3 regions of the Streptomyces sp. ATCC 21386 genome follow, and region 1 is predicted to be linked to each of the others. Evidence: riboswitches for the same ligand, from Rfam matches in the RefSeq annotation. Region 1 holds a riboswitch; each other region holds the start of a gene.

Region 1 (5,918 bases):
CGGAGTGAGGGGCTTCTCGCACAGCACGGGCAGGTCACGGGCGAGGGCCACGAGCACGTCCGCCTCGTGGGCGGGGCCCGGTGAGGCGACGAGGACGGCGTCGACGCCCGGTGCGGCCAGCGCCTCGACGGTGTCGCCGTAGGCCGCGCACCCCTCGACGCCTGCGGCGACCGCCCGGGCCCGGTCGGTGTCGAGGTCGACGACGGCCGCCACATGGGCGCCGCTGATCACCTCGGAGATCCTGCGCACATGGTCGGCGCCCATCCGGCCGGTGCCGACGACGGCGACACCGAGGGAGTCCTGCACGGACATGGCGTTCCTTCCTTTCGTGGACCGCTACGGCCCCCGGGGCAGGGGCACACCGGGTCTCGGTCTCCCCTCGGGAGCCCTGCTTCACGCCTGTGCGGAATATCGTTTCCCCTCGCGACGATCACCGGTTAGGCTCCCCCGGCGCACGTCAGGCGTGTGCACATCAAGGTGGGGGCACGGGGGCATGGCCGACGATTTCGCCGATTCCGGAGCGGTTTCGAGAGCGAGTTCGAGAGCGGAAACGGAAACGGATTCTGCAGCGGATCCGGGGACGGGCGTGGGAGCCGATCCGGAAACGGGACACGGGGCGGATCCGGAACCGGGCCCCGGGGCCGGTGCGCGACGCGGCTCGGCGAAGGAGATGGGTACGGGCGGCCAGGTGGTCTCGGCGGTGGCGACCGTCGGTGTACTGCTGGGCGGGTTGTGGTTGCTGGGTGACCTCCTCGACACGACCCCCGAGACCGTGGGGCCGGCCGTCTGCTCGTCGTCGTCGGACGACCCCTCGCCGACAGGACGGGGCAGGGTCTCCGGTGCACAGCTGTGCGCCGCGCTGAACCGCGCCGACCTGCCGGAGCTCCTCGGGACGCCCACCGAGCAGGCCGTCATCGCCTCGGGCAGCGAGAACGAGTCCACCTGGTTCGACGGCACCAGGACCGTCACCCCCGAGGCGACCGTCGAACTCGACACGTACACCGTGGAGATCTCGGCGTCGTACGAGGACCTCCCGGTCGCCGAGGCGGTCGGCTACCTGGGATCCGGCGTCGAGACCAGGAAGGTCCTCGGGCACTCGGCGGCCCTGTACTCGGGCCGGACCATCGGCATCTCGTTCCGCCTCGACGGCAGCGACTCGCAGTCCGCCCCCGGCGGCGTCTCCCGTCAACTGCTGGTCGCGACCGACGCGAAGGACAGCGGCAGCACCTTCGAACTCGTCATCTACCGTCAGGACTCCCAGATTCCGGACGACGCGGCGCTGTTCCGTGTCGCCGAGAAGGTCCTGCCGACGCTCCCGGGCTGGAAGCCCGCGACCTGACGGGCCCCGGAAGCGCGTGTGATAGCTTGCCGACGCCAGTCGAACCCATGTGCGCACACATAAGTACGCGTACGGGTCAGGGAATCCGGTGCGAATCCGGAGCTGACGCGCAGCGGTGAGGGTGACGGGCGGGACAACGGCCACTGGACGGCGGTCACATCGCGGTCCGGGAAGGCGTCTCGTCCGGGTGACCCCGAGTCCGAAGACCTGCTGGCGGTCCCCGGCACCGAGGGGTGCCCGGGGAAGCACCGTACGACCGGGCTTCGCGCATGAGCCCTCGACGCCGAAGGAAGTCCCGTGCCGCTCGCACGCCCCGTCCGCCATGCCGTCCCGTTCCTGACCGCCGGTGCCCTGTTGCTGACCGGCTGCGGGGGCTCCGGTTCCACAGCGTCGCCGGACCGGGGTCCGGCTCCGGGCGGATCCGCCGGTCATCCGGTGACGCTCGACAACTGCGGGCGCGAGGTGCGGGTCGACAGCCCGCCCGAACGCGCTGTCTCCCTCAACCAGGGCACGACCGAGATCCTGCTCTCCCTCGGGCTCGCCGACCGTGTGGTGGGCACCGCCACCTGGACCGATCCGCTGCCGAAGGGGCTCGAGAAGGCCAACGCGAAGGTGCCCCGCCTCGCCGATGACGCACCCTCCTTCGAGAAGGTCCTCGACGCCGAACCCGACCTCGTCGTCTCCTCGTTCGCCTCCACGCTAGGCAAGGGCGGAGTGGCGACCCGGGAGGAGTTCGAGAAGCTCGGCGTGCCCACGTATCTGTCGCCGTCGGACTGTGTGGGCAAGGACAACAGCGGGGACGGCGACGGCGTCCGCACCGAGCCGCTGACCATGGAGACGGTCTACGGCGAAATCCGCGATCTGGCCCGGATCTTCGGGGTCGAGGAGCGCGGCGAGAAGCTGGTGGCCGAGCTGCGAACCCGGGTCAGGAAGGCGACCGCCGGACTCGACGCGCGCGGGGTCACTGTCCTGTACTGGTTCGCCAATGACCAGTCCCCGTACCTCGCCGGGTGCTGCGGCGCCCCCGGGATCATCACCCGTGAACTGGGCGCGAAGAACGTCTTCGACGACACCGACGAGGAATGGCCCCAGGTCAACTGGGAGACCGTCGCCGACCGCGACCCGGACGTCCTCGTCGTCGGGGACCTGGTCCGCAAGCAGCAGACGGCCGAGACGGCCGCGAAGAAGATCGAGTTCCTGGAGTCCGACCCGGTCACCCGGAACATGACGGCGGTGCGCGAGAAGCGGTACGTACGGCTGCCGGGCCAGGCCATGAACCCCACGATCCGCACCGTCGAGGGCGTGGAGAAGCTCGCGACGGCCCTGCGCGAGTACGGCCTCACGGGATGACGGGCCCGGCACCCGACACGGTGGCCGGCACCGAGCCTGTGGCCGACCGGGTGACCGGAACGTCGGCCCCGGCCAAGGCGCGCCGGACGGCAGCGGCGGGGGCCGTCGGTCGGAGGCTTTGGTGGGGGTCGGCGTGGTCGGCCGGGGGCGCGGTGCTGTGTCTGTCCGTGGCCCTCGCGATCACCATCGGGCCGGCCGACATCGGCGTGGTCGACGTGTGGTCCACGGTGGTGGCCCATCTCGGCTGGGGGCACACGGAGTTGACGCCCATCCGGGACGGCATCGTGTGGAACCTACGGCTGCCACGCACCCTGCTGGCCGCCGTGTGCGGGGCCGGACTGGCCGTGTGCGGCGCGGTGATGCAGTCCCTGCTGCGCAACCCGCTCGCCGACCCCTTCGTGCTCGGTGTCTCCTCCGGCGCGTCGACCGGCGCGGTCGTGGTCGTCGTGCTGGGCGCGGGAGGCGGCGCGCTGTCGGTCTCCGGTGGCGCGTTCCTGGGCGCGGTGGCCTCCTTCGGCCTCGTGCTGCTGCTCAGCCATACCCTCGGCGGCACCACGGACCGGGTGGTGCTGGTGGGGGTCGCGGCCATGCAACTGTTCTCCGCGCTCACCTCCTTCATCGTGATGACCGCGGCCGACGCCGAGACGACCCGCGCGGTGCTGTTCTGGCTGCTCGGCTCGCTCAGCGGTGCCGGCTGGACGGACGTGACGGTGTGCCTGGCGGTGCTGGTGGCGGTGCTGCTGGTCTGCCTGGGGCACACCCACGCGCTGGACGCGTTCGCGTTCGGGCAGGACGCGGCGGCCTCGCTCGGCGTCTCCGTGGCCCGCGTCCGGCTCGTCCTGCTGTGCGCCACCGCCCTGCTCACGGCCGCCCTGGTCGCCTCGGCGGGTGCGATCGGCTTCGTCGGCCTGGTGCTGCCGCACGCTGCACGCGCGCTGACCGGCTCCGGCCACCGTCGGCTCCTGCCGGCCTCCGCACTGGCCGGGGCCGTGTTCCTGGTGTGGGTCGACACCCTCGCCCGTACCGTCCTGGACCCGCAGGAGGTGCCGGTCGGGGTAGTGACGTCCCTCATCGGCGTCCCGGCCTTCGTCGCCATCATGTACCGGACCAGGAGCACCCGATGACCGACACCGCCTCCAGCTCCTCCCCCGGGCTGCGCGCCGAGCGGGTGTCCCGGACCGCCGACGGCACTCTGATCCTGGACGGGGTCAGCGTGGCGCCCCGGCCGGGCACCGTCACCGGTCTGCTGGGCCCCAACGGCTCGGGCAAGTCCACCCTGCTGCGTCTGCTCGCCGGGGTCCTCGCGCCCGCCTCGGGGGTCGTCACCCTCGACGACCGTCCACTGGACCGGGTGGGGCGCCGGGCGGTCGCCCAGCGGATCGCCGTCGTGGCGCAACAGGCGGACACCCAGGTCGAGTTGACGGTCCAGAACGTCGTACGGCTGGGCCGTGTCCCGCACCGCCGAGCGTGGTCGGCCGCCTCCCGGGTCGACGAGGAGGCCGTCCGCACGGCCCTGGCCCGCACGGGTCTGGGCGACAAGGCCCACCGGTCCTGGCACACCCTGTCGGGCGGTGGGCGCCAGCGGGTCCAGATCGCCCGCGCGCTCGCACAGGAGCCGAGCGAGCTCCTCCTGGACGAGCCCACCAACCACCTCGACATCCCCACCAGCTCGCCCTGCTGACCCTGATCCGCGAACTCCGTCTGACCAGCGTCGTCGCCCTGCACGACCTGAACCTCGCCGCCATGTACTGCGACCGGCTCGTCGTGCTGCGGCAGGGCCGTGTGGTGGCCGCCGGAACCCCGCACGACGTCCTCACCGAGTCCCTGATCGCCGCCGTCTACGGCGTACGGGCCACCGGCCCCGGCCCTGGCCCCGGCCCTGGCCCCGGCGAAGGACCGCATATCCGCTTCCTGGGCCCGCTGCCGTAGGCCGTCGCGCTTTTCCCGGGGCCCGACACGGCGTCGCGCGGAGCCACGGTCGCAGGCGCGCGACGGCGTGAAGTCGCCGCGCGCCCACGCGACCGGGCGCTCCCGGACGCACGCTCAGAGCGAGGCCCGCTCCACCGGGATCCACAGCTCCGCGTCGGCCCGCGCCGCGTCGGGCGAGAGCCTGGTCCGCAGGATCTCGGGGCCCGGACGGCTCCGGTACGGGTTGGACGGGAACCACTGGGTGAACACGTCCCGCCACAGATGCTGCAACGCCTGCGGGAAGGGCCCGGAGTTCTCGAAGACCGCCCATGTCCCGGCCGGGACGACGAGCTCGTCCATGTCCTCGGGGGCGGCGGCGCGCGTCACCGCTCCGTGGAAGTAGTCGAGTTCGGTGCCCTCGGCACGACTGGCGTCGAGATTGTCGCTGATCGCGACGATCCCCCTCGGCTCCTGGTCGGACAGGCTCTCGATCCGGTCGAGCGTCTCCTTGCCGAGGCCCCGGATGAAGTCGGCGATCGCCGGGTTCATCCCCTCGTGCACGAGCGGGACCCGGGCCCTCCTCCCGACCACCCGGAACTCCTCCTTCTCCATGACTCGGTATCGCATGCTGCTGCTCCCTTCGACGACGAGGCGGAAGGACATCCGGGGCTGCGACCGCAGGCTCGCGCCGGTCCGCCGGGCCTCCCCGGGGCCGACGCCGTGCAGGGCGCGGAACGCCCGTGCGAACGCCTCTCCGGATCCGTAGCCGTAGCGCACCGCGATCTCCAGCAGCGTCCGCTCGTCGGCCAGCACCTCGGCGCCGGCCACGGTCAGCCGCCGCCGTCGGACGTACTCCGACAGCGGCATGCCGGCGAGCGCCGAGAAGAGCCGCCGCAGGTGGTACTCCGACGTCACCGCGATCCGCGCCAGGTCCGCCACCTCGATCGGCTGATCGAGGTGGCGTTCGATGTGCTCCATGGCCTGGTTGAGCCGCTCCAGCACCCCGGCCTCCTTCCTTTCGCCCACCACGCTAGGAAGCGGCCGGCCCGCCCCACCCGACATCCTGTGCCCGCTCCGGTCGGGTGGGTGACTACGGGGCAGCAGATTGCCGAGGCAAGGGTGCGGGGCGGTGGACCGCCCCGCACCCCCGCGCCGTCGTCAGCTGTCGCCGCCCTCCAGGTCGCCCTCCGTCTCCAGGTACACCTGGCGCAGCCCCTCCAGCACCGCCGGATCCGGCTTCTCCCACATCCCGCGCGACTCCGCCTCCAGCAGCCGCTCGGCGATGCCGTGCAGGGCCCAGGGGTTGGCCTGCTGGAGGAAC
Region 2 (5,918 bases), 3.1 Mb from region 1:
GAGCCCCACCACCTCGCCGGGAGCCACCCGCAGGGACGCCCGGTCCACCAGCGCCCGCCCCTCCACAACGACCGAGACGTCCTCCACGGCAAGGGTGCCGGGTGCGGCCGTGGCCGTCATCGCGCCGGTCGCTGTCGGTGTCTTCCTCGTCATGCTGTCCTGCGTCACGCTGTCGTGCGTCATGCTGTCCTCCGTCGCATCAGCCACAGGAAGAAGGGGCCGCCGACCAGGGCGGTGAGGATGCCCACGGGGATCTCCTCCGGGCTCATGACGGTGCGTGCGGCCAGGTCGGCGGCGATGAGGAAGGCCGCGCCGAGCAGCGCGGCGGCGGGCAGCGCGCGGCGGTGGTCGGCGCCGACGAGCAGCCGTACGACATGCGGCATGATCAGGCCGACGAAGCCGATCTGGCCGCTGACCGCGACGATCGTGCCGATCATCAACGCGACCAGCGTGAACATCGCGGCACGGAAACGGTGTACGTCCAGACCGAGCGCGACGGCGGCCTCCTCCCCCGCCAGGAGCAGGTTGAGGGACCGGCAGACACCGAGCAGGACGGCCGTGCCGAGCAGGACGGCGCCGACGGGGATCCACACCACCGTCCAGGTCGTGCCGCCCAGCCCGCCGAGCATCCAGCGCAGCGCCGACTGCGTCTTGTGCGGGTCGTCGGAGGTGACGACCAGGAAGCTGGCGAGCGCCGACAGCACCTCGGCCATCGCCACGCCCGCCAGCACCAGCCGTACGGTGGTCATCCGCCCGCCGGACCGGGCCAGGAAGTAGACGGCGACGAGCGCGGCGAGAGCGCCGAGGAACGCCGCCACCGGCAGGGAGAACACCCCGAACAGGGTGAGGCCGAAGACGACGACCAGCACCGCGCCGACCGTGGCACCCGAGGAGACCCCGAGCAGCATCGGGTCCGCGAGCGGGTTGCGCACCAGAGCCTGCAGGGCCATCCCGCACACGGCGAGGCCCGCGCCCACGACACCGGCCAGCAGCACGCGCGGCAGCCGTACGTCGATGACGATCGTCTCGCGGACAGGAGTCCAGGTCGGGTCGGCCAGCGCCGGATGCACGCGGTGCAGCAGGATGCCCCACACCTGGTCGGCCGGGACGCCGATGGATCCGACGGCGATCCCGAACGTGGCCGAGACCAGGACGAGCGCGCCGAGCAGCAGGAGCACGAGCGGGTAGGGAATCCGCTTGCGGCCCGGGACTGTGACATCACCGCCGACCGCTCTCCGGAAGCTCGCCTCCGGTCCGGCGCCCGCGTCCTTCTCCTCGGTCACGCCCGCCGCGTCGGTCGCGCCGCTCACTTGAAGCGATCCGGGTGGATCTGGCGGGCCAGGGACTCCACGGCGGCCGGCACCCGGACGCCCAGCACCGTGGACGACAGGGGCAGCACGGCGAACCGCTTGTTCCTGATGGCGGGTACGTCCTTGAGCGCCGGGTTCGACAGCAGGAACTTCTTCTTGTCCTCGACCGACTGGTCGCCGTAGTCGTAGATGACGATGACCTCGGGCGCCCGCTCGGCCACCTGCTCGAACGACACGTCGCCGAACGCCTTGTCCACGTCGGCGAAGAGGTTCACCGCGCCCGCCTGCTTGATCATCTCGTTGCCGATGCCCGCCCCGCCGGCGGTGAAGGCCGTCTTGTCTCCGCTGTCGTAGACGAAGAGCTTGACCGGCGTGACTCCGGCGAGCTTGCTCTCGACCGTGTCGAGGGTGGCGTGGAGCTTCTTCAGCTCCTTGTCGGCTCGTTCCGGCACCCCGAAGATCTTGGCCACGTTGCGGATCTCCTGGTCCATCGTGGCCATCGTCACGGGCCCGGACGGGCACTCCTCGATGTTCAGGTAGGAGTTGATCCCGGCCTTGGACAGGGCATCGCGGCTGCGGCCCTCCTTCTCGTCGAAGGTGCTGGCGAAACCGCCGTAGGCGAAGTCGGGTTCGGCGGACAACAGCGCTTCGAAGGACGGGTACTCCTTCGCGATGACCTTGATGCCGTCGTACGCGTCCTGGTACTCGGGGAGGATCTTGTCGTCGAGGTAGGCCGTGCCCACCAACGACTTCCCCAGGCCCAGCGCCAGCATGACCTCGGTCGCGTGCTGGTTCAGCGACACCGCGCGCTGCGGAGGACGCTGATAGGTCGTCTTCACACCGCAGTTGGAGAGGGTGACGGGGAAGCCGTCGACGGCGGGGCCGGCGGCCTGGGCGGCGTCGTCCCGGGTGGCGCTCCCGCCACAGCCGGATATCAGCAGGGCCGCGGCGGCGATCGCCGACAGCAGGGACATCGGGCGCTTGCCCATCATGGGGTGGGTCCTCTCACCGCGGGGTGGAACGGGAACGGTCCGGACCAGGTGGTGGTCCGGAGGGCGGCCGGGTACGACGGCCGGCCGGAGTGGCTGAGTTCGATCGCGTCGGGTCGATCGGGCAGGTCAGGTCGGGTCGGGAGTCGTCGAGTCAGTCGCGGCGCGTCAGTCGCGGCGCGTCAGTCGCGTCACGTCAGCTGTCGAGCCGCCTCGGCAGCCGATGACACGGAGTTCCCGGCCCGGGCGCGCCGGGGCGGGGTGAAGACGTAGAGGTCCAGGATGTCCGGCAGTTCCGCGATGCCCGGTCCGCCCGCCCGTACCCAGGCGGCGATGTCCTCGGTCGCGTCGGAATCGTTGACGAGGCCGAACCAGACCGGACGGCCACCGGCGGCGCGCCCCTCCGACGAGGGCTGCACGACGATCACATTCGCCTGCTCGCACACGTCGAGACACTCGGTGATCCGGACCGGGGCGTCCTCGGCCAGACGCGCGGTCTGCTCACCGTGGTCCACACCGGTCACCTTCGGACTGCCGCAGCAGCAGTCCCGGCACACCACGACCCGGCACGGCACCGAGCCGTCCCGCGATACGTCCGTGGGCATCCCGACACACCAGCCTCCCCGGGGAAATCCGCCCCAGTCACATCGAGGAGGCGACCGCGTGAGTCTCCTGGCTCTCGGGTCAGTGCTCGTCCCGGCCTTCCCACCCGCGTCCGGGCAGTGGTCTGTTCGGGATCCGCTCGCCGATCACAGTGGCGGTACCGCGCCGGATTCACACCGGCTTCCTCGTTCCGCCGTCGCCTTTGTCGCGGGCCATCATGACAGAAGGACACGTCATCTCATACGTCCGCGGCGCGATGCGCCGTGGTGAGGCGCAGCACACGACCCGCGCACGAAAGCATCGCGCGCCTCCCCCTATGTCCGGGAACCGGGACAACCCAAGGGCTCCCCGGAGTCACGTCCTCGCGGAAGCCCTTCGTCATACCGCGTGCAAGTGAAGGTCGAGAAGACGATCACGAGCAGGACAGCCGCGCCGTCGCCGCTACGGCATCACCACGCTCACGGCGCGGACAGCAGGCCCTGGTGGTCGTGGACCTGCTCGACGATCAGCCAGCTGCTCAGCGGCTCGTACGCCAGCACGCCAGCACGTCCCAGCCTGAACCCTGCGTCGTGGCCCACGCCTTGGACAGCTGCGCCTTGAAGTCGGCGAAGGACCCGAAGGACTCGGCGATGGCGTCCGCCGACTCGCCCACGCCGTCCTTCTCCAGCGGCTCGCCCCCGCCCTCACCGGTCGTGTTGTGCCAGTAGATGCTGTGCAGGATGCGGCCGGAGAGGTGGAAGGCCAGGTTCTTGCGGCTGGCTCACCAGAACACCGAAAGCGGTGTGGGAGTGCCCAGTCGTCTGCCGAAACGGTGCACTCTCCTCATCCGGCTACGACATCACCGGTCGGCAGCTGACAAGCCCTCTTGGGGATCGAGTTGCCTCACTTGTGCAGCAGTCGTTCCCGTGGCGGTGGCGGCCAGGTAGGTGATGCGGAGGGTGCCGGTGGTGTGTTCGCGGTCGACGAGGACGTCGACGCCGTAGACCGACTGGATCAGGTCCCGGGTCAGCACGGCCTCCGGAGCGCCCGCCGCGGCGACCTCACCGTGGTCGAGGACGACGATGTGGTCGCAGTAACGGGCGGCGAGGTTGAGGTCGTGCAGGGCCACGACGCAGGTGACCTCCAGTGAGGTCAGCAGGTCGAGGAGCTCGAGCTGGTGGCGTATGTCGAGGTGGTTGGTGGGTTCGTCGAGCAGGATCTCCTGCGGTTCCTGGGCGAGAGCGCGGGCGAGTTGGGCGCGCTGCTTCTCCCCTCCGGAGAGGGTGTGCCAGCTCTGGTACTGCTTGCCGGTGATGTCGGTCCGTTCCAGCGCCGCGTCGACGATCCGCCGGTCTTGCTCGGTCAGTGCGTCGAAGCGGCCGCGGAACGGTGTGCGGCCGAGTTCCACGACCTGGCGGACGTTGACGTGGTTGTGGGCGGACACGTCCTGTTCGACGACGGCGAGCCGGCGGGCCCGCACCCGGCGGCTGAGGTCGTGCAGGCTGGTGTCGTCGAAGTGGATGGTTCCGGTGTCGGGGCGGCGCAGTCCGGCGAGCAGGCGCAGCAGTGTCGACTTGCCCGAGCCGTTGGGGCCGAGAAGGCCGACGATCTTCCCGTCGTGGGCCGCCATCTCGATGTTGTCCAGCAGCCGGTGGCCCTTGACCGACCAGGAGAGTTGGGTGGTGGTGATGCGGCCCATCAGGACTCCAGACGCTTCAGGACCAGCGCGAAGGCAGGCGCGCCGAGAAGCGCGGTGATGACGCCGGCGGGCAGTTCGTGCGGCGAGAACGCCGTCCGCGCGAACACGTCCACCCAGATGAGGAAGATGGCGCCGACGAGTGCGGACAGGGGGAGCAGGGAGCGGTGCGTCGGGCCCGCGAGAATACGGACTGCGTGCGGGACGAGCAGCGCGATGAAGCCGATCGCGCCGGAGGCCGCCACGGCGGCCGCCGTCATGACCGAGGTCAGCACCATCAGCCAGACGCGGGCAGCGGTGACGTTGATCCCCAGGGCTTCGGCGGAGTCCCACCCGAACGTGAAGGCGTCGAGGGCGGGCGCGAAGAACTGGACGGCGATCACCCCGATCAGGATGATCACGACGGTGACGGTCACGCCGTCCCATCGGGCGCCGCCGAGGGTGCCGAGCAGCCAGTAGGTGAAGCCGCGGGTGGAGTTCGCGTCGCCGCTGACCATGAGGATGACCGAGGTGAGCGCCGCGAAGAACTGGGACACGAGCACGCCGGTGAGCACCACTCGGGAAGGGCTGGCGACGCGCCCCCCGCCGAGGAGGACCAGCAGCAGGGCGAAGGAAACCAGGCCGCCGACGAACGCTCCGGTCGACAGGGAGATGCTTCCGCCGATGCCCAGCAGGAGCACGGCGACCGCGCCGGTGGAGGCGCCGGAGGAGACTCCCAGCAGGTAGGGGTCGGCCAGGGGATTCCTGGTGACCGCCTGCAGGACCGCGCCCGATACCGCCAGGGCCATGCCGACCACGCAGGCCAGCAGCACCCGCGGGAAACGTGACTCCCAGATCAACGCGTCCAGCAGCCCCGGCAGTGGCGGGGTGGGGGCGATATCGCCCAGGCCGATGTGCCTGAGGATCGTGGAGACGACATCCAGGGGCTGGATGTTCGCGCTTCCGAACAGCGAGGCGGCGACGATCGACATCAGCAGCCCGGCCACGGCCAGGATGAAGAGTGCCGCCGTCGAGGCGCGCCGCGCGCCAACCGGAACCTTCTCAGGGCTGGTGACCGGAGTCCCGGTGGGCGCGGCAGTCGTCTGTGAGCTCGTGGTCATGGTGGTTGACGGCTCAGCCAAGCTTGTTCAGGCCGTCGACCAGCGCGGGTACCGCGGACGCGCTGCCGTAGCTGGGGTCCATGTGGGTGCCGGGGATGGTGACGAACCGGTCGCCCTGCACGGCGGCGAGCTTGCGGGTGAGGGGGTCCTTCTTGAGCAGCTCGATCTTCTCCTTGGCGGTGTCGTTGGGTTCGCCTCGGCTCAGGTCGGCCAGGATGATGACGTCGGGATTCCGGGCGGC
Region 3 (5,918 bases), 3.1 Mb from region 1:
GGCGAAGTACTGGACCATGTCGTTGCGTTCGGGCTCGCCGTGGACGAGGACGTCGATTCCGGTCTTCTCCTGGAAGGAGATGACCTCCTGGATCTCCGCCTTGATGCGCTCCTCGTAGCCGGCGGTGTCGATCCGTCCGGCGCGCAGGTCCGCCCGCGCGACGCGCAGTTCGCCGGTCTGCGGGAAGGACCCGATGGTGGTGGTCGGCAGCAGCGGCAGGCCGAGATGGGCGCGCTGGGCCGCGGCGCGTTCGCCGTACGGCTGGGAGCGGCGCGTGTCGGCGTCCGTGACGGCCTCGGCGCGGTTGCGTACGGCCGGGTCGCGGGTGATCGGGGAGCCGGCGCGGGAGGCCAGGTCGGCGCGGTTGGCGGCGAGTTCGGCCGTGATGGCGTCGGTGCCCTGGGCGAGGCCGCGTGCGAGGGTGACGATCTCGGCGGTCTTCTGCCGGGCGAAGGCGAGCCAGCGCAGAATCTGCGGCTCGATGTCCCGTTCCAGGCCCGTGTCGAGGGGCACGTGGAGGAGGGAGCAGGAGGCGGCGACGTCGACCCGGTCGGCGAGGCCCAGCAGGGTGCCGAGGGTGGAGAGGGACTTCGCCAGGTCGTTGATCCAGATGTTGCGGCCGTTGACGACACCGGCCACCAGGCGCTTGCCCGGCAGCCCGCCGACGGCGGCGAGCGCGTCGAGGTTGGCCGCGGCGGCCTCGGTGAAGTCCAGGGCGAGTCCCTCGACGGGGGCCTTCGCCAGGACGGGAAGCGCCTCGCCGAGCCGGTCGAAGTACGAGGCGACCAGCAGCTGCGGCCGGTCGGTCAGCGCCCCGAGGTCGCGGTAGGTGCGCTCGACGGCGTTCAGTTCCGCAGGGGTGCGGTCCTGCACGAAGGCGGGCTCGTCCAGCTGGACCCACTCGGCGCCGGCCGCGCGCAGGTCGGCGAGGACCTCGGCGTACACCGGCAGCAGGCGGTCGAGGAGGGTGAGCGGTTCGAAGTCCGCGGGGGCGCCGGGGGCGGGCTTGGCGAGGAGGAGGTAGGTGACGGGGCCGACCAGGACCGGGCGGGCGGTCAGGCCCAGCGCCAGGGTCTCCTTGAGCTCGGTGACCTGCTTGGTCGAGTCGGCCGTGAAGACGGTGTCCGGGCCCAACTCGGGCACGAGGTAGTGGTAGTTGGTGTCGAACCACTTGGTCATTTCCAGCGGGGCGACGTCCTGGGTGCCACGAGCCATGGCGAAGTAGCCGTCAAGGGCGTCGGCCTCGACGGCGGCGCGGTGGCGGTCGGGGATCGCGCCGACCATGACGGTGGTGTCGAGGACGTGGTCGTAGTACGAGAAGTCGCCGGTCGGCACCTCGTGGATGCCGGCGTCGGCGAGCTGCCGCCAGTTGGCGGCACGCAGGTCGGCGGCGGTGGCGCGGAGGGCGTCGGCGGTGACGCGGCCCTTCCAGTACCCCTCGATCGCCTTCTTCAGTTCCCGGTTCTGACCCTGGCGGGGGTAGCCGTACACGGTGGCCCGTGCTGCCGCGGCTGCGGACTTGCTGGTCACGGAGATCTCCTTCGCGAGACGATTCCCTGAGATCCCGGAGACGGGACGAGAACGCGAAGGGATGACGAACCGGACGGAACCGACCTCACGCGGCACAGCGCGGTCCTCCGCCTGGTATGTACGCCGACCCGCCCTCGAGGTCACCGAGATCTCCGCGCGCGGAACGGTCCGCGCACGGGCAGTTGGCAGGTCTTCGGACTCGCGGGCACGTCCTCGTCGTTCACCGAGGAGGACACCTACTGGCCGTCGCTTCCCGGGCCCGGTACGTCGGACCCAGTGCGTATGACGGCGGTCGTTCCCGCTCACCGCTGCGGGGCAGTCCCGGATTCCCACCGGGTTCCCTCTTGCGACACCCCGCCTGGCGGACGGGGCGAACCAGCTGCTCCGGCCACCCTACGGGGTGTCGCCCGCGGGGCAAGGGAGCGGTCCAGGATCTGGAAGGTGACACGGAGCACGTCGGAGGAGGAGGAGAGGAGGAGGGCGGGAACGACGGCGAGGGGCGGGAAGCGCCGCACTCGCGCTTCCCCGCCCCTTCCCAGTCGCGCCGCGCGGGACCCTCACCCCTCGCGGCGGTGCGGGCCCCTCAGCCCGCGTCGTACCAGGCCCTCAGCCCTGGTCGTAGGTGTGGAAGCCCCGGCCGGTCTTGCGGCCCAGCAGCCCTGCCTCCACCATCCGCTGGAGCAGCGGGGGAGAAGCGTAGAGGGGTTCCTTGAACTCGTCGTAGAGCGACTCGGCGATGAACGCGACGGTGTCCAGGCCGATCAGGTCCGCCAGCTTCAGCGGGCCCATGGGATGGGCGCAGCCGAGCTCCATGCCGGAGTCGATATCGGTGGCGGTGGCGAAGCCGGACTCGGCCATCCGGATCGCCGACAGGAGATACGGGACGAGGAGCGCGTTGACGACGAAGCCCGCCCGGTCCTGGGAACGGATCACCGTCTTGCCGAGGGCCCGGGTCGCGAAGTCCTCCACCGCGACGGTCGTCGCGGCCGACGTGTGCAGCGAGGTCACGACCTCCACCAGGGGCAGTACGGGCACCGGGTTGAAGAAGTGCAGGCCCACGACCCGGTCCGCGCGGCTCGTGGCCATGCCGAGCCGCATGATCGGCAGGGAGGAGGTGTTGGTGGCGAGCACGGCCTCCGGATCCTCGACGATCTTGTCGAGGGCAGCGAAGATCTCGGTCTTGGCGTCGGCGTTCTCGATGACGGCCTCGACGACGAGCTGGCGGTCGGCGAGGTCGTCCAGGCTGCTGGTGAGGACGAGCCGGGCCAGGGCGTCGCCGGCGGCTTCCCGCGTCAGCTTGCCCCGTCGTACGGCACGCTCCAGGGAACCCGCGATCCGGTCGCGGGCGGCGCGGGCCGCGATGGCGTCCGCCTCGCAGACCACGGTGTCGAGCCCCGCCCGTGCGCACACCTCGGCGATGCCTGCGCCCATCTGTCCGCCGCCGACCACGCCGACGCGTCCGATTGCCGCGCTCATGCCTGGGCCTCCGTCCGTCGCACCAGGTGCCGGGTGTAGGCGTCCGGTGTGAAGAACAGCGGCAACTCGCTTGCCAGCGCGGTCCGTTCGAAGAGGGCGCGGATGTCGTCGACGGGCGCCCACGGGTACTCGGCGCCGAGCGCTGCCACCTCGTAGTCGAGGATCTCCTCCACTGTCGCCCGGTCGATGACCCGGTGCCGCAGCCACTGCCAGATCTGCACGCGGGCGATCTCGGCGGTGGCCGCGTCCTCCATCAGGCCGTTGATGGCAACCGCGCCCTGCCCGCGCAGCCAGGCGGCGAAGTAGCGCAGCGCGACGGAGACGTTGGTGCGGATCCCCTCCAGGGTGGGCGGGCCGCTGATCCGGCGCACCGACAGCAGGTCGGCCGGGGTCACCTCGACGTCGTCGCGGGTTCGGTCCAGCTGGTGAGGGCGTTCGCCGAGGACCCCGTCGAAGACCTCGCGGCAGACGGGGACGAGTCCCGGATGGGCGACCCAGGAGCCGTCGAAGCCGTCCTCGGCCTCGCGCTCCTTGTCCAGCCGGACCTTGGCGAGCGCGGCCTCGTTCGCGGCGGGGTCCTTGCCGGGCACGTGGGCGGCCATGCCGCCGATGGCGTGGGCGCCGCGCCGGTGGCAGGTGCGGACGAGGAGTTCTGTGTAGGCCCGCATGAAGGGGGCCGTCATCGTCACCTTCGCCCGGTCGGGGAGGAGGAAGTCGGTGCGGTGGCCGAAGGTCTTGATCAGGCTGAACAGGTAGTCCCAGCGACCGGCGTTGAGCCCCGAGCTGTGCTCACGCAGCTCGTAGAGGATCTCCTCCATCTCGAACGCGGCGGTGATCGTCTCGATGAGAACGGTGGCCCGGATCGTGCCGCGCGGGATACCGAGCAGCTCCTGGGCGAGCACGAAGATGTCGTTCCAGAGGCGGGCCTCGTAGCGGTTCTCCAGCTTGGGGAGGTAGAAGTACGGGCCGTACCCGGCGTCGATCTGACGCTGGGCGCAGTGGAAGAAGTACAGGCCGAAGTCGACGAGGGCGGCGGGCACGGGCCGGCCGTCGTACGTCAGGTGCTCCTCGTCGAGGTGCCAGCCGCGCGGCCGGACCATGATGGTGGCGAGCTGTTCGCCCAGCCGGTACTCCCTCCCCTCGGGCGTGGTGAAGTCGATACGGCGCTCGATGGCGTCGAGCAGGGTGAGCTGGCCGCCGATGACGTTGTCCCAGAGAGGCGCGGTGGCGTCCTCGAAGTCGGCCATCCACACCTTGGCGCCGGAGTTGAGGGCGTTGACGGCCATGCGCCGGTCGGGCGGGCCGGTGATCTCGACGCGCCGGTCGGTCAGACCGGGCGCGGGCGGCGCCACCCGCCAGGTCGGGTCGTCGCGCACAGCGGCCGTGACCATGGGGAAGTCGAGAGGCGAGCCCGATGCCAGTCGCAGTACCTGCCGACGGCGTTCCTTCATCAGGTCCCGCCGACGCGGCTCGAACGCCTCGGCCAGCCGGCCGATGAACTCCAGGGCGGCGGGGGTGAGGATCTCCTCGTGCCGGTGACCGGGGGCGGCGAGGACACGGACGTGGTGGATGAGTGCGGTGGTGGACATCGGGCTCTCCTGAGGGATGGGAGCGGAGGGAGACGGAGACGGTTCGTCCCCCTCCGCTCGGCCGAGGGCCGGCCGGACGGCGGGTGTCCGGCCCGGCGGCCTAGTGGAACTGCTCTTCCTCCGTGGAACCGGCCAGCGCGGTCGTGGAAGAGGCAGGATTGACGGCCGTCGACACCAGGTCGAAGTAGCCCGTGCCGACCTCACGCTGGTGCTTGACGGCGGTGAAGCCGTGGGCCTGCGCGGCGAACTCCCGCTCCTGGAGGTCGACGTAGGCGGTCATGCCGTGCTCGGCGTAGCCGCGGGCCAGGTCGAACATGCCGTGGTTCAGGGAGTGGAACCCGGCCAGCGTGATGAACTGGAACTTGTAGCCCATCGCCCCCAGCTCCCGCTGGAACTTGGCGATCTGGTCGTCGTCCAGCGCGGCCTTCCAGTTGAAGGAGGGCGAGCAGTTGTACGCCAGCATCTGGTCCGGGTACTGGGCGTGGATGGCCTCGGCGAACTCGCGGGCCTGGGCGAGGTCGGGGGTGCCGGTCTCCACCCAGATGAGGTCGGCGTACGGGGCGTAGGCCAGGCCGCGGGCGATGACCGGCGCCATGCCGTTGTGGACCCGGTAGAAGCCCTCCGCCGTCCGCTCACCGGTGACGAACTCGGCGTCGCGCTCGTCGACGTCGCTGGTCAGCAGGTTGGCGGCCAGCGCGTCCGTGCGGGCGATGATCACGGTCGGTGTGTCGGCGATGTCGGCGGCGAGCCGGGCCGCGTTGAGGGTGCGGATGTGCTGGGACGTCGGGACGAGGACCTTGCCGCCGAGGTGGCCGCACTTCTTCTCGGAGGCGAGCTGGTCCTCGTAGTGGATGCCGGCCGCGCCCGCCGCGATCATGCCCTTGGTCAGCTCGAAGGCGTTCAGCGGGCCGCCGAACCCGGCCTCGGCGTCGGCGACGATCGGCGCCAGCCAGTCGGTCGAGCTGTCACCCTCGCTGGTGGCGATCTGGTCGGCGCGCAGGAGGGCGTTGTTGATCCGACGGACCACCTGGGGCACGGAGTTGGCCGGGTACAGGCTCTGGTCGGGGTAGGTGTGCCCGGCCTGGTTGGCGTCGGCGGCGACCTGCCAGCCGGAGAGGTAGATGGCCTGGAGCCCGGCCTTGACCTGCTGCACCGCCTGGCCGCCGGTGAGCGCGCCCAGCGCGTGGATGTAGTCCAGCTCGTGCAGCTGGCGCCACAGCCGCTCGGCGCCGCGCCGGGCCAGGGTGTGTTCCTCACGGACGCTGCCGGAGAGCCGTACGACGTCCTCGGCGCTGTAGGTGCGCTCGATGCCCTGCCACCTCG

Evidence for each region. A riboswitch is a leader RNA that binds a small molecule or an ion and turns the genes downstream of it on or off. The one in region 1 is predicted to bind cobalamin.
Region 2: linked by a shared signal. The riboswitch ahead of GWK25_RS13850 ((2Fe-2S) ferredoxin domain-containing protein) and the one ahead of GWK25_RS26900 (ABC transporter substrate-binding protein) in region 1 are both predicted to bind cobalamin.
Region 3: linked by a shared signal. The riboswitch ahead of metE (5-methyltetrahydropteroyltriglutamate--homocysteine S-methyltransferase) and the one ahead of GWK25_RS26900 (ABC transporter substrate-binding protein) in region 1 are both predicted to bind cobalamin.

The regions. Positions count from the first base shown of each region.
Region 1 covers NZ_JAAVVL010000001.1:6,261,197-6,267,114, forward strand. Annotated here, with positions in the region: gene GWK25_RS26890 (Gfo/Idh/MocA family protein) at 1-312, opposite strand, end outside; gene GWK25_RS26895 (DUF6215 domain-containing protein) at 671-1,339, shown strand; cobalamin riboswitch at 1,359-1,569, shown strand; gene GWK25_RS26900 (ABC transporter substrate-binding protein) at 1,637-2,689, shown strand; gene GWK25_RS26905 (iron ABC transporter permease) at 2,686-3,813, shown strand; partial or broken gene GWK25_RS26910 (ABC transporter ATP-binding protein) at 3,810-4,618, shown strand; gene GWK25_RS26915 (AraC family transcriptional regulator) at 4,733-5,599, opposite strand; gene cobN (cobaltochelatase subunit CobN) at 5,756-5,918, opposite strand, start outside.
Region 2 covers NZ_JAAVVL010000001.1:3,169,062-3,174,979, reverse strand. Annotated here, with positions in the region: gene GWK25_RS13865 (ABC transporter ATP-binding protein) at 1-120, opposite strand, end outside; gene GWK25_RS13860 (FecCD family ABC transporter permease) at 180-1,310, opposite strand; gene GWK25_RS13855 (ABC transporter substrate-binding protein) at 1,307-2,302, opposite strand; gene GWK25_RS13850 ((2Fe-2S) ferredoxin domain-containing protein) at 2,491-2,904, opposite strand; cobalamin riboswitch at 2,945-3,137, opposite strand; partial or broken gene GWK25_RS13845 (Fe-Mn family superoxide dismutase) at 3,379-3,653, opposite strand; gene GWK25_RS13840 (ABC transporter ATP-binding protein) at 3,741-4,580, opposite strand; gene GWK25_RS13835 (iron chelate uptake ABC transporter family permease subunit) at 4,580-5,548, opposite strand; gene GWK25_RS13830 (ABC transporter substrate-binding protein) at 5,691-5,918, opposite strand, start outside.
Region 3 covers NZ_JAAVVL010000001.1:3,177,718-3,183,635, forward strand. Annotated here, with positions in the region: gene metE (5-methyltetrahydropteroyltriglutamate--homocysteine S-methyltransferase) at 1-1,530, opposite strand, end outside; cobalamin riboswitch at 1,711-1,910, opposite strand; gene GWK25_RS13880 (3-hydroxybutyryl-CoA dehydrogenase) at 2,137-3,006, opposite strand; gene aceB (malate synthase A) at 3,003-4,595, opposite strand; gene aceA (isocitrate lyase) at 4,696-5,918, opposite strand, start outside.